Regions from separate parts of the Thermanaeromonas sp. C210 genome, predicted to be linked through region 1. Evidence: riboswitches for the same ligand, from Rfam matches in the RefSeq annotation. Region 1 holds a riboswitch; each other region holds the start of a gene.
What was found. A riboswitch is a leader RNA that binds a small molecule or an ion and turns the genes downstream of it on or off. The one in region 1 is predicted to bind cyclic di-GMP.

Region 2: linked by a shared signal. The riboswitch ahead of TAMC210_RS08155 (type II secretion system F family protein) and the one ahead of TAMC210_RS12615 (methyl-accepting chemotaxis protein) in region 1 are both predicted to bind cyclic di-GMP.
Region 3: linked by a shared signal. The riboswitch ahead of TAMC210_RS07320 (HD-GYP domain-containing protein) and the one ahead of TAMC210_RS12615 (methyl-accepting chemotaxis protein) in region 1 are both predicted to bind cyclic di-GMP.

What each region holds. Positions count from the first base shown of each region.
Region 1 is NZ_BLWF01000004.1:458,984-462,256, reverse strand. It holds gene TAMC210_RS12620 (M1 family metallopeptidase) at 124-1,716, shown strand; cyclic di-GMP riboswitch class I at 1,758-1,849, shown strand; gene TAMC210_RS12615 (methyl-accepting chemotaxis protein) at 1,946-3,273, shown strand, end outside.
Region 2 is NZ_BLWF01000003.1:147,056-150,328, reverse strand. It holds gene TAMC210_RS08160 (prepilin-type N-terminal cleavage/methylation domain-containing protein) at 1-34, opposite strand, end outside; gene TAMC210_RS08155 (type II secretion system F family protein) at 126-1,331, opposite strand; cyclic di-GMP riboswitch class I at 1,370-1,456, opposite strand; gene TAMC210_RS08150 (type IV pilus twitching motility protein PilT) at 1,503-2,516, opposite strand; gene TAMC210_RS08145 (GspE/PulE family protein) at 2,524-3,273, opposite strand, start outside.
Region 3 is NZ_BLWF01000002.1:635,559-638,831, reverse strand. It holds gene TAMC210_RS07325 (phosphatase) at 1-191, opposite strand, end outside; gene TAMC210_RS07320 (HD-GYP domain-containing protein) at 925-1,560, opposite strand; cyclic di-GMP riboswitch class I at 1,652-1,742, opposite strand; gene TAMC210_RS07315 (AbrB/MazE/SpoVT family DNA-binding domain-containing protein) at 1,813-2,148, opposite strand; gene pnpS (two-component system histidine kinase PnpS) at 2,154-3,273, opposite strand, start outside.

The sequences.
Region 1 (3,273 bases):
CCCCATTTATGGTGTACCCCCGTAAACTGGGAAGGAACCTCCTCGCCCGGAACAGGAAAAAAGCAGGAAAGGGCTCCAGTTTTGTCGAATTAACCCGGAGTTCGCCTCAAAGGGAGAAGTTGCATGGAAAGGAAAAAGCTCCTTCTTCTGGTGTTGCCGGGGCTCTTTCTGGCCTTTTGGTCCTGCGGACTCCAAAGCGTCCTCCATTCCTCCCCCCGGGAAGTGGGTCCGAACCTGGTCGGCTACGACCGGGTGGTGCTGGACCCGCCCCCCGTGAAAATGGGCGGAGAAATCCTTATCCCGGCCCGCTATCTTTCCCCCGCCGGACGGGGGTACGCTGCGTCTCCTGCCGGGCAGTATCTCCCCTTAGATGCCGCCCTGGATGCCTGGGGTCTGGCGTTTTCAGGTGTTGATCCCCGGGAAGTGAAGCTCCCCGTTCCGGACGGGGGCTGGTCGGGCCGGTTCCGTTATCGCTTTCACCCCGTATATAACATCCAGGCCAGGCTAGACCTCGCCGGAGAGCTCCTGCAGGGCAAGCTCTTGCTGGCCTACCAAAACCCCTATTTTTACCCCTTAACCGAGCTCCAATTCAATCTCCCGGCCAATGGCATGGCCGAGGCGGCAAATTCCCTGACCGTTCACCGCGTTAAAATAAATCAAATAGAAGCCGCCTTTATGGTTCAAGGCACCAGGCTGGAGGTGCCCTTGAACCGGCCCCTCTTTTCTAGGCAAACCTTGGTAGTAGAAATAGATTTCTCCACCCATATACCGGATAGAGCGGCCCGGCTGGGAGTCTTTGACGGGGTTACCATGGTTTCCGGCTGGTATCCCCTTTTAGCGCCGCGGCAGGAGGGAGCCTGGCAGGGGATGGCAGAAGGGGCGAGCTTTGGCGAACCTTATTTTGCCGACGCAGCCTACTACCAGGTGGATCTCCGGGTGCCTTCCCACCTGGTAGTGGTGGCCAGCGGCCGGGTTACGGGCCGCACAGAAGGTGGTGGCTGGACCGGCTGGTCCTTCAGCAGTGAACATCCCATCCGGGAGTTCGCCTTTGCCGCAGGCGCCGGGTGGCAATTCGCTGGCCGCCGGGTGGGGCCGGTGGAGCTGGTGGTGGCCACCCGCAGTCGGCCGTCCCCCGAGATACTGGATACGGCGGTTCAGGCTTTAAAGTATTTTCAAGAGTACTGGGGCACCTATCCCTATTCCTATCTTCACCTGGTAGAGGTTCCCCTGGAGGGGCTTTCGGGAATGGAGTATCCCGGTCTGATCTTCCTGAGCACCTTAAAGGGGTACAGCCCGCCGGTGGTCGTCCATGAGGTGGCCCATCAGTGGTGGTATAACCTGGTGGGGAACGACAGTATCCGGGCGGCCTGGATCGACGAAGGGCTGGCGGAATACAGCACCTTGCTCTACTACAGCTTCGCGGACCCCGACTACTACCGGATGTGCAAGGAGGAGATCGCTTCCGTGGCGGGGAGGGAACTTGAGCTCGCGGACTTACCTTTGACCGCCTATGCATCGGAAGAAGATTACCGCCGCATTGTCTACCGCCAGGGGGTTCTTTACTGGCTGCGCTGGGAGGAAAGCATGGGCCGGCAAGCCCTGGGTGATGCCCTGCGGTACGTCCAGGAGTATTATCGCTTCGAAAGAGTAGGGGTGGAGGCGTTACAGCGGATACTCGAGTTTTACCGGGATCCCCAGAAACATCTTGCCTATTGAGGCCCGATTCAAGTATAATTAAGGCGAAATTGACAGAATTTCCCCGAAAAAGGCAAACCGGCCGAAAGGCCGGGGCGCAAAGCTACAGGGTCTAAGGCCGTCTTTGTGGCGGCTATGACAGCCAGCTGCCGTGGGTGGACCGGGGCTACCCGCAGTGTTTCGTAGCCCCTTTTTATTATAAATTAAATTAAATGAAGTAGTTCATAAGGTTTAAGGAGGTAAAAGGGAAGTGGCAAGGTTGTCGTTGCGTCGTCGCCGAGCGGGGCAGGACAAGGGGGAGGTGAAGGGCAAGGAGGCAAAAAGAAGTTTTTTCCTGGCCCGGCTAAAGCTGCGTACCAAATTAATGGGCGGCTTCCTTCTGGTCATTGCCGTCTTCGTGGCCGTCGTTATCATTGTTAACTTCAATCTCCAGCGCATTTCCCAGGTGGCCGAGGAAGTCGTCAAGCTTCAGGAGCAACATGAGTTATTTACCGAAATGTCCAATGCCATATGGGATAGTTACCGGCGGACTACCGACTACATTATCAACGGTTCCCAGACCCATGTTTTGAGTTTCCAGGACTCCATGGAGCGGTTTGACGAGGCCAAGGGCCAGCTGGACCAGATGGAACTGGACGACCAGGCCCGAGGGTTTTTGGGCGCCATGGCCATGGCCGCCAAGAGTTTTAGAGATAGTTTTGAAGGAACCATCCTCAAAACCAGCCGCGAAGATCGGATGCAGGCTCTCCCTATCTTGAGTTTTCAGATGGGGGCTGCGGTGGACAATGTCAACAACGTCGGGAGCCATTTAAAGCAGGAAATGGCCGTCCGGCGGGATGAGGCCCAGAATCAGTTACATACCGCCATTATCTATACTAGGTCCACCCTCCTGACGGGCCTCATACTGGCCTTCCTCATGGGTATGGCGGTGGCGTTCCTTTTCACCCGCCTTATCGGCCGTCCTATAGCTCAAATTGCAGCCTACGCCGACCGGGTAGCGGACGGGGATCTTACCGTGGCCGCCTTAGCCGTTAAATCCGACGACGAGCTGGGGCAGCTGGCACGGGCCTTTAACGCCATGGTGGCCAAACTGCGAGAGCTCATCGGCCAGGCCAGGGCTATGTCCACCGAAGTGGCCCGCTCCAGCCAGGACCTGGCCCAGATGTCCCAGGAGCTGGGGGAAGCGGCCCGGCAGGTGGCGGTTACCGCCCAGGAAATGGCGCGGGGTGCCGAGCACCAGGCACAGCAGGTGAGCGAGACGGCCACGGCCATCGAGGGCCAGGCTAGCAGGGTGGAAAGCGTCCACAACCAGGCTGAGGAAATGGCCACCTTTTCCGGGCTGGTGGTGGAGAAGACCGGGGAGGGGGCCCGCACGGTAGAAGAGGCCAACCGCCAGATGGAAGCCATTGCCCGGCGGATGGAAGGCCTGTCCCGTACCGTGGAGGAGTTGGGGCGGCGCTCTTCCGAGATAGGCCAGATTGTAGGCGTCATCTCCGGCATAGCCGAGCAGACCAACCTCCTGGCCCTCAATGCGGCCATTGAGGCAGCGAGGGCCGGCGAGCAGGGGCGCGGGTTTGC
Region 2 (3,273 bases), on a different contig from region 1:
GCTCACTCCGCAATATCCTTCTTAACAATTTCATAATAGCCACCCCCTCTGATCGTTCGAAGCATATTCAACTTTGTTCTCCCACCGTCTCCCGTGTCACCAGCACCAATACTTTCTCTCGCCCCTCACCTCACGCTCCCCACCACCTGGAATACGGGGAGCAGCACGGATACTACGATGACTCCCACCACGCCGCCCAGGACCAGTATCAGAAGGGGTTCGATGAGGGAGGACAGCCGGGCGGCCATCTCGCCCACTTCGCGGTCGTAGAAGGCTCCCAGCCTCGCCAGGAGGGCGTCCAAAGTACCCGTTTCCTCGCCCACGGTAACCATCTCCACTACCATGGGCGGGAAGACGCCGCTCTCCGCCAGGGGCGAGGCTATGCTCCTCCCATCCCGTACCTGCTCCTGGGCCAGGGCTATGGCCTCGGCCAGTATGCGATTGCCTACCGTTCTTTCCACCACCTCCAGGGCCTGTAGAATAGGCACCCCGCTGGACAGCATGGTGCCCAGGGTTCGACTGAACTGGGAAAGGAGAGCCTGGTGCTTAAGATGCCCGAAGACCGGAAATCGTAGTACGATTTTATCCAGGGCATACCTCACCCTCTCCTGTTGGGACCACCTCCAGGCCCCGTAACCCGCGGCGGCCAGGGCCGCGGCCATCCAGGGCCACCACTCCCTGAAAAACCGGCCCAGGCCCAGTACCGCCCGGGTGGGCCACGGTAAAGGGACCCCCATATTGGCGATTATGTTGCTGAACATGGGCAAAACAAAGGTTATTATAAAACCTATCGACAGAAGGGATACCACCAGGACTATCAGGGGATAGGTCATGGCCGACTTAATCTTTTCCTGGACCTCGTGCTCCCGTTCAAAGTGTTCGGCCAGCCTCATCAGGATCTCATCCAGGGCGCCGCTCACTTCGCCCGCCTCCACCGAATATACCATTACCGGCGGGAATACCTGCGGCGATTTGCCGAGGGCGGCGTGGAGGGGGTTCCCCTGCTCCAGATCTTCCACCACCCTGTCTATGCTGGCTTTAAACCGCGGATTGCCTTCCTGCCTGCTCAAGGTCCTCAAGGCGTTCACAATGGGCAGGCCCGCCGCCAGCATGGTTCCCAGCTGCCGGCAAAAGAGGGCGAGATCCCGGCGACCTACGCGCTTCCAAAGCAATGAGCGCAGGTAATCCGGCTGATCCTCTACCGGCCGCAGTTCGGTTATAAAAAGTCCCCGGCTACGCAGGAGGCGGCCGGCCGCCTGCTCGTTGTCCGCTTCTATGAAACCTTGGACGAGTTTCCCAGCAGCATCCCTGGCCCTGTACCTTACCCTCATAACAAAAAGCGCCGGCCTTCCAGGAATAACTGCACCTTCCCGGCAGCCCGGCGACCTTAGGCCTCCCTGCCCTTAGGCCCGTAGCTTTGCGCCCCCGGCTTTCGCCGGGTTTGCCCTGGTAACGGGTTTAGGGGTTTATATTTCGCCAAATATCTCCAGAATCCTGCCGCGCTAACTATTTTCCCCGGCGATTATTCCCCGGGCCTCTAGTTGCTTCACGGCCATTTCCATGGTCTGCATGCCGAAGCGTCCCCCCGTCTGCATATGGGAAACAATCTGGTGCGTCTTGCCCTCCCGGATGAGGTTGCGCACGGCCGGGGTGGCGATGAGTATCTCCACGGCCGCCACCCTGCCCCGGCCGTCGGCCCGCGGCAGGAGCTGCTGGGTCACCACACCCACCAGGACATCCGCCAGCTGGATGCGCACCTGGGGCTGTTGATGGGGAGGAAACACATCGATAATACGGTCTATACTTTGCACCGCCCTTCCCGTGTGCAAGGTAGCCAGGACCAAATGCCCGGTTTCGGCGGCGGTGATGGCCGTGGCTATGGTTTCCAGGTCCCGCATCTCCCCGACCAGGATCACGTCGGGATCCTGCCTTAAGGCTGCCCGCAGGGCGCTGGCGAAGGAGGGGGAGTCGAAGCCTATTTCCCGCTGGTTGACAATGCTCTTCTTGTGGTGATGAAGGTACTCAATGGGATCCTCCAGGGTGATTATATGGCAGGCCCGGCGCTCGTTGATGCGGTCGATCATGGCCGCCAGGGTAGTGCTTTTACCGCTACCCGTAGGGCCGGTGACCAAGATTAAACCGTGGGGTTGGTCTACGAGTTCTCCCACAACCGGGGGAAGGCCCAGTTCGTCCAGGGAGCGTATGGCCGCAGCCACCAAACGGATGGCCGCCCCTACGCTGCCCCTCTGATAAAAAATATTCACCCGGAACCGTCCCAGTCCCGGAACCGAGTAAGCCAGGTCGAGTTCCTTCCGTTGGACGAATTCCTCCCAGCGGGAACCCAGGATCTGCCGGACCACGGCCTCCATTACCGCGGACGTCAGGGGCGGCCAGGCCTCCTGGACTTCCAATTTCCCGTGCCGCCTGAACACCGGCGGCAGCCCCACCGTGAGGTGTACGTCGGATGCGCCAACCTCTGCTGCGGAAGCCAGAACATCGTTTATATGTATTTGCATGGCCGTATCATAAACCTCCCAAAGTCACCCGCATTACTTCCTCCACGGTTGTAAGCCCCTGGCCGGCCTTCTCCAGGCCGTCCTCCCGCAGGGTCACCATCCCCGCGGCTACGGCCGCCTTTTTTATCTCGTGGGAGGGAGCCTTTGCGGCCACCAGGGCCCGGAGGTCCTCCGTCATGACCAGGACTTCGTGGAGGGCCGTTCTCCCCTGGTAGCCCGTGTAATTGCATTGGGGGCACCCGCGGCCCCTGTAGAACACCAGTCCCTTTTTGTCCCGGGCAAAGGCGCGGGCCGGATCCTCGGGGGCGGGATGGTAGGTTTCACGACAATTACGACATATCAGGCGTACCAGGCGCTGGGCCACGACTCCTATGAGGGAAGAATTCACGAGAAAGGGCTCTACTCCCATGTCCAGCAGGCGAGTCACGGCCCCGGCGGCGTCGTTGGTGTGCAGGGTGCTCAGAACCAGGTGGCCGGTGGTGGCCGCCCGCACAGATATGTCCGCCGTTTCCCGGTCCCGGATCTCCCCGACCATTATAATATCGGGATCCTGGCGCAGGATGGCCCGGAGGCCGGAGGCAAAATCCAGGCCGGCCTTGGGGTTGACCCTCACCTGATTTATACCCGGCAGCAGATATTCCACCGGATCCTCGATGGTGATTATGTTCTTTTCCGGGGAACTCAGGGCGTTGAGGGTGGCGTAAAGGGTTGTTGTTTTACCGCTCCCCGTGGGTCCCGTAATAAGGATCATACCGTA
Region 3 (3,273 bases), on a different contig from region 1:
AGCTTGCGCGGCAGTGCTGTAATATTATGGAAATAATACTCGTGGGGACCGCCCGGCATGCGGAGGCCGTGGTCAGTGATGGCGATGAGCTTTAAACCTTTATCAGCCGCCGCTTCGGCCAGCTCTTTGACCGTACTGTACGCATGGCCGCTGGCCACGGTGTGGGTGTGGAGATCCGCTTCGCAGTACACCTCTACCTACCCCTTCCTGTTCTTTCCCGTCGCCCTCCAAATAAAGTATAACGCAAGATAGGCCCCTTGTCTTTGCAAAATCCTTCTAAAAAAAACCGGGCTTTATCAGCGAAATAGATCGCGCGTTCATAAATAATTCGCAGGCCGCGGGGCCATAATAGTAGTGTCAGGGTCCGTAAGGGCCGAGCCCAGAGGGTTGCCGGGTCTCCAGAGTGAGGCTCGGTAACCTTCGGCCAAAGGTTGGTACCGGGTCCCGGGGGCTCGGTACCAGCCGGCGGGCAGATCGCCGGTAGGTCCGTCAGGGCTTGCCGGCAGTCCAAGGATTGCCGGCAGGTCTGCAAGGATCACCGCCGGTCGAGCTAAGATAGTCAGGGGTGCCGCAGGCTTCTAGGCATTAGTTAGTGGGCTGGAGGTCGGCGCCTGGTCGAGAGATCCGGGTCGGCTTCTAAGGTATCCCTGATTATCGAGTCAAGGCTACGGTGAGTCCTGTAATGGTCTGGGGTAGTCGAAAGACTGCCTCGGGCTACGTAAGGATTTGTCGTAGCCGGAGCGAAGGTCCTTATGGGCTCTTTAGAAGGAAGGCCGCCATTTAAGTTTTGAGGGCGGCCTTCTATTGTTTTTCTTAAAAAAAATGGCCCAGATAACCTCTGGGCAAGTAAGTATATATAAAAAGGAGGTCAGAGGACGCTTTACTAAAGGGCTGGCGGGTAAGTGGTTTATCCTTTAATTGAAATTATAATTCATTACTGTTAAAAGTCCATGTTGTTCTCTTTAAGATTTCATTAATTTTGGAGGGCGTAGGCCGTCGCTGTCCTTTTAAAAGATGCATTGTTAAGGAGAAGAGGGCTTCGACCAGTTGGGGATCGAACTGGCTGCCGCTGCACTCCTTTACTTCTTGTAAGGCAGCCGCCAGTTCGCGCTTCTTCTGGTAAGGGCGGCTCGACGTCATGGCATCCAACGCATCGGCCAGGGCTATAATCCTGGCTCCCAGGGGTATTTCCCCCTTACAGAGGCCGCTGTAGCCGCTCCCATCCCACTTTTCGTGGTGATAAAGGACCATCTCCCTAATGGCTTGCCAGTCGTCTCCCTCGGGGAGCAGCCGGCAGCCTTCCCGGGGATGCTCATACATCTTTTGCCATTCGTCTTCGGTCAGGGGCCCCTTCTTATGCAGGATGCTACGGTCAATGGTAAGCTTGCCTACGTCATGTACCAGAGCTCCCCAAAAGGTTTGACGCACCTGGGCTTTTGGAAGTCCTAACTCCTGCGCCAATTGATAGCTGATGGCCGCCACGTGGACACTGTGGCGGTAAGTAAGCCGCGAGTGGTAATACAGGCGCTGTAGCAGAGTAACGACGGTGTCTTCCAGCACTTACCACGACATTCCTTCCTAAAAAGGCGCCCCCGGTAACGGCTCAAACAAAATAAACCTTGCTCCCAGGCAAGGCACTCCTTCCTTGCGAGCCGGCAGCCTGGCGATCATAGCCCCCCAGCGGGAGCCTTAGACCCATGGCTTTGTGCCCCTGCCTTTCGACAGGTTTACCCTGAGGCAGCTCACTTTTTTCGACGAAATTATTTATTGTTGTACCATATATTTACTTATTCGACACCGCCCTCCCGAATCCTACCCCCTGGGAGAATTCCCACCTATTCCCACCACTTGCAGATCCAGTTCCCGCGCCAGGGTTTGGACATACTGGAGGGCACAGCGCCGGCACAAGGCCTCCCCCCCCAGGATGATGAGGTTTACCGTGCACCCACACACGCCGCAGATCCTTTGGGGCTGGCTTTTGCGCAAGCACCACTCTCCCTCCTCCCGGACGACGAACTCCACTTCCTCTCCGGTCCGTATTCCCAGTTGTTGCCGCATTTCCGCCGGCAGGGTAACCCTCCCTTTGACGTCTACTACGCGCCGGTACACCTTCCTCCGCTCTTGTTCATCTTTATTTTTTGCGGGCATCTAACTCATCCCCCTTCCATCCTCCTCATTAGGGGAACTACAAAATGAAAGGTGCTGCCCTTCCCCACCTGGCTTTCCACCCCCACCGTGCCCCCGTAGGCTTCCACCATATGCTTCACGATGGCCAGACCCAGGCCCGTCCCTCCCATGGCCCGGGACCGCGCCTTGTCTACCCGGTAGAATCGTTCGAAGATCCGCGGCAGGCTCTCGGCGGGAATACCTATCCCCGTATCCCTCACCTGTACCCGGGCCCGCGAACCTTCCCGGGAGGCCGTCACCGTTACCGAACCCCCCTCCGGAGTGTACTTGATGGCATTATCCAACAGATTGAGGAGGATTTGGTCCAGGAAGTGTTCCGGAAGCCTCAGCAGGGGGAGGTCGGGGGGAAGGTCTGTCTTGAGACTCACTCCCCTTTCTTCAGCTAAAGGCCTTACCACCTCCATTACCCTTGCGACGGCCTGGGGCAGCGAGGCCCCCATCCCCACCGGTTCCGGCCTGCGGTGTTCCACCCGGGAAAGGGTTAAGAGGTCCTCGATGAGGCGCTGCAGGCGCTGGGCTTCGCTATTGATAATCCCCAGGAAGCGGCGGCTGGTCTTCTCATCGGCCAGGGCCCCCTCCAGGAGGGTTTCCACAAAGCCCCGGATGGAAGTGAGGGGCGTGCGCAGTTCATGGGAAACATTGGCCACGAATTCGCTGCGCATCTGCTCCAGACGCCGGATCTCGGTTATATCCCGCAGGGAAAGGACGGCTCCCACAATGCGGCCCCGCTCCCCCAGGATGGGGGCTCCGTGGACGCGGAAAAGGCCGGCGCTGGTAGGAAAGAGCCTTACTTCGGCCTCCGCCGGCTTACCTTTATCCAGGATCTCCTTGGCCAGCCGGTCCAGTTCGTGATTGCGGATGATCTCCAGGAGATACTTTTGCTGCATCTCGTGCTCCTTTTTCTCCAAGAGAGCCTCCGCCGCCGGGTTGCACAGCATCACCCGCCCCACCTGGTCCACGGCCACCACGGCATCAGTAAGGCTGGCCAGGATGGCTCTCACTTTATTACGTTCGTTGGAAATTTCTCGTATATTGCTGCGGAGCCGGTCTACCATTTCATTCAGATGGCGGGCCAGGAGGCCTAAT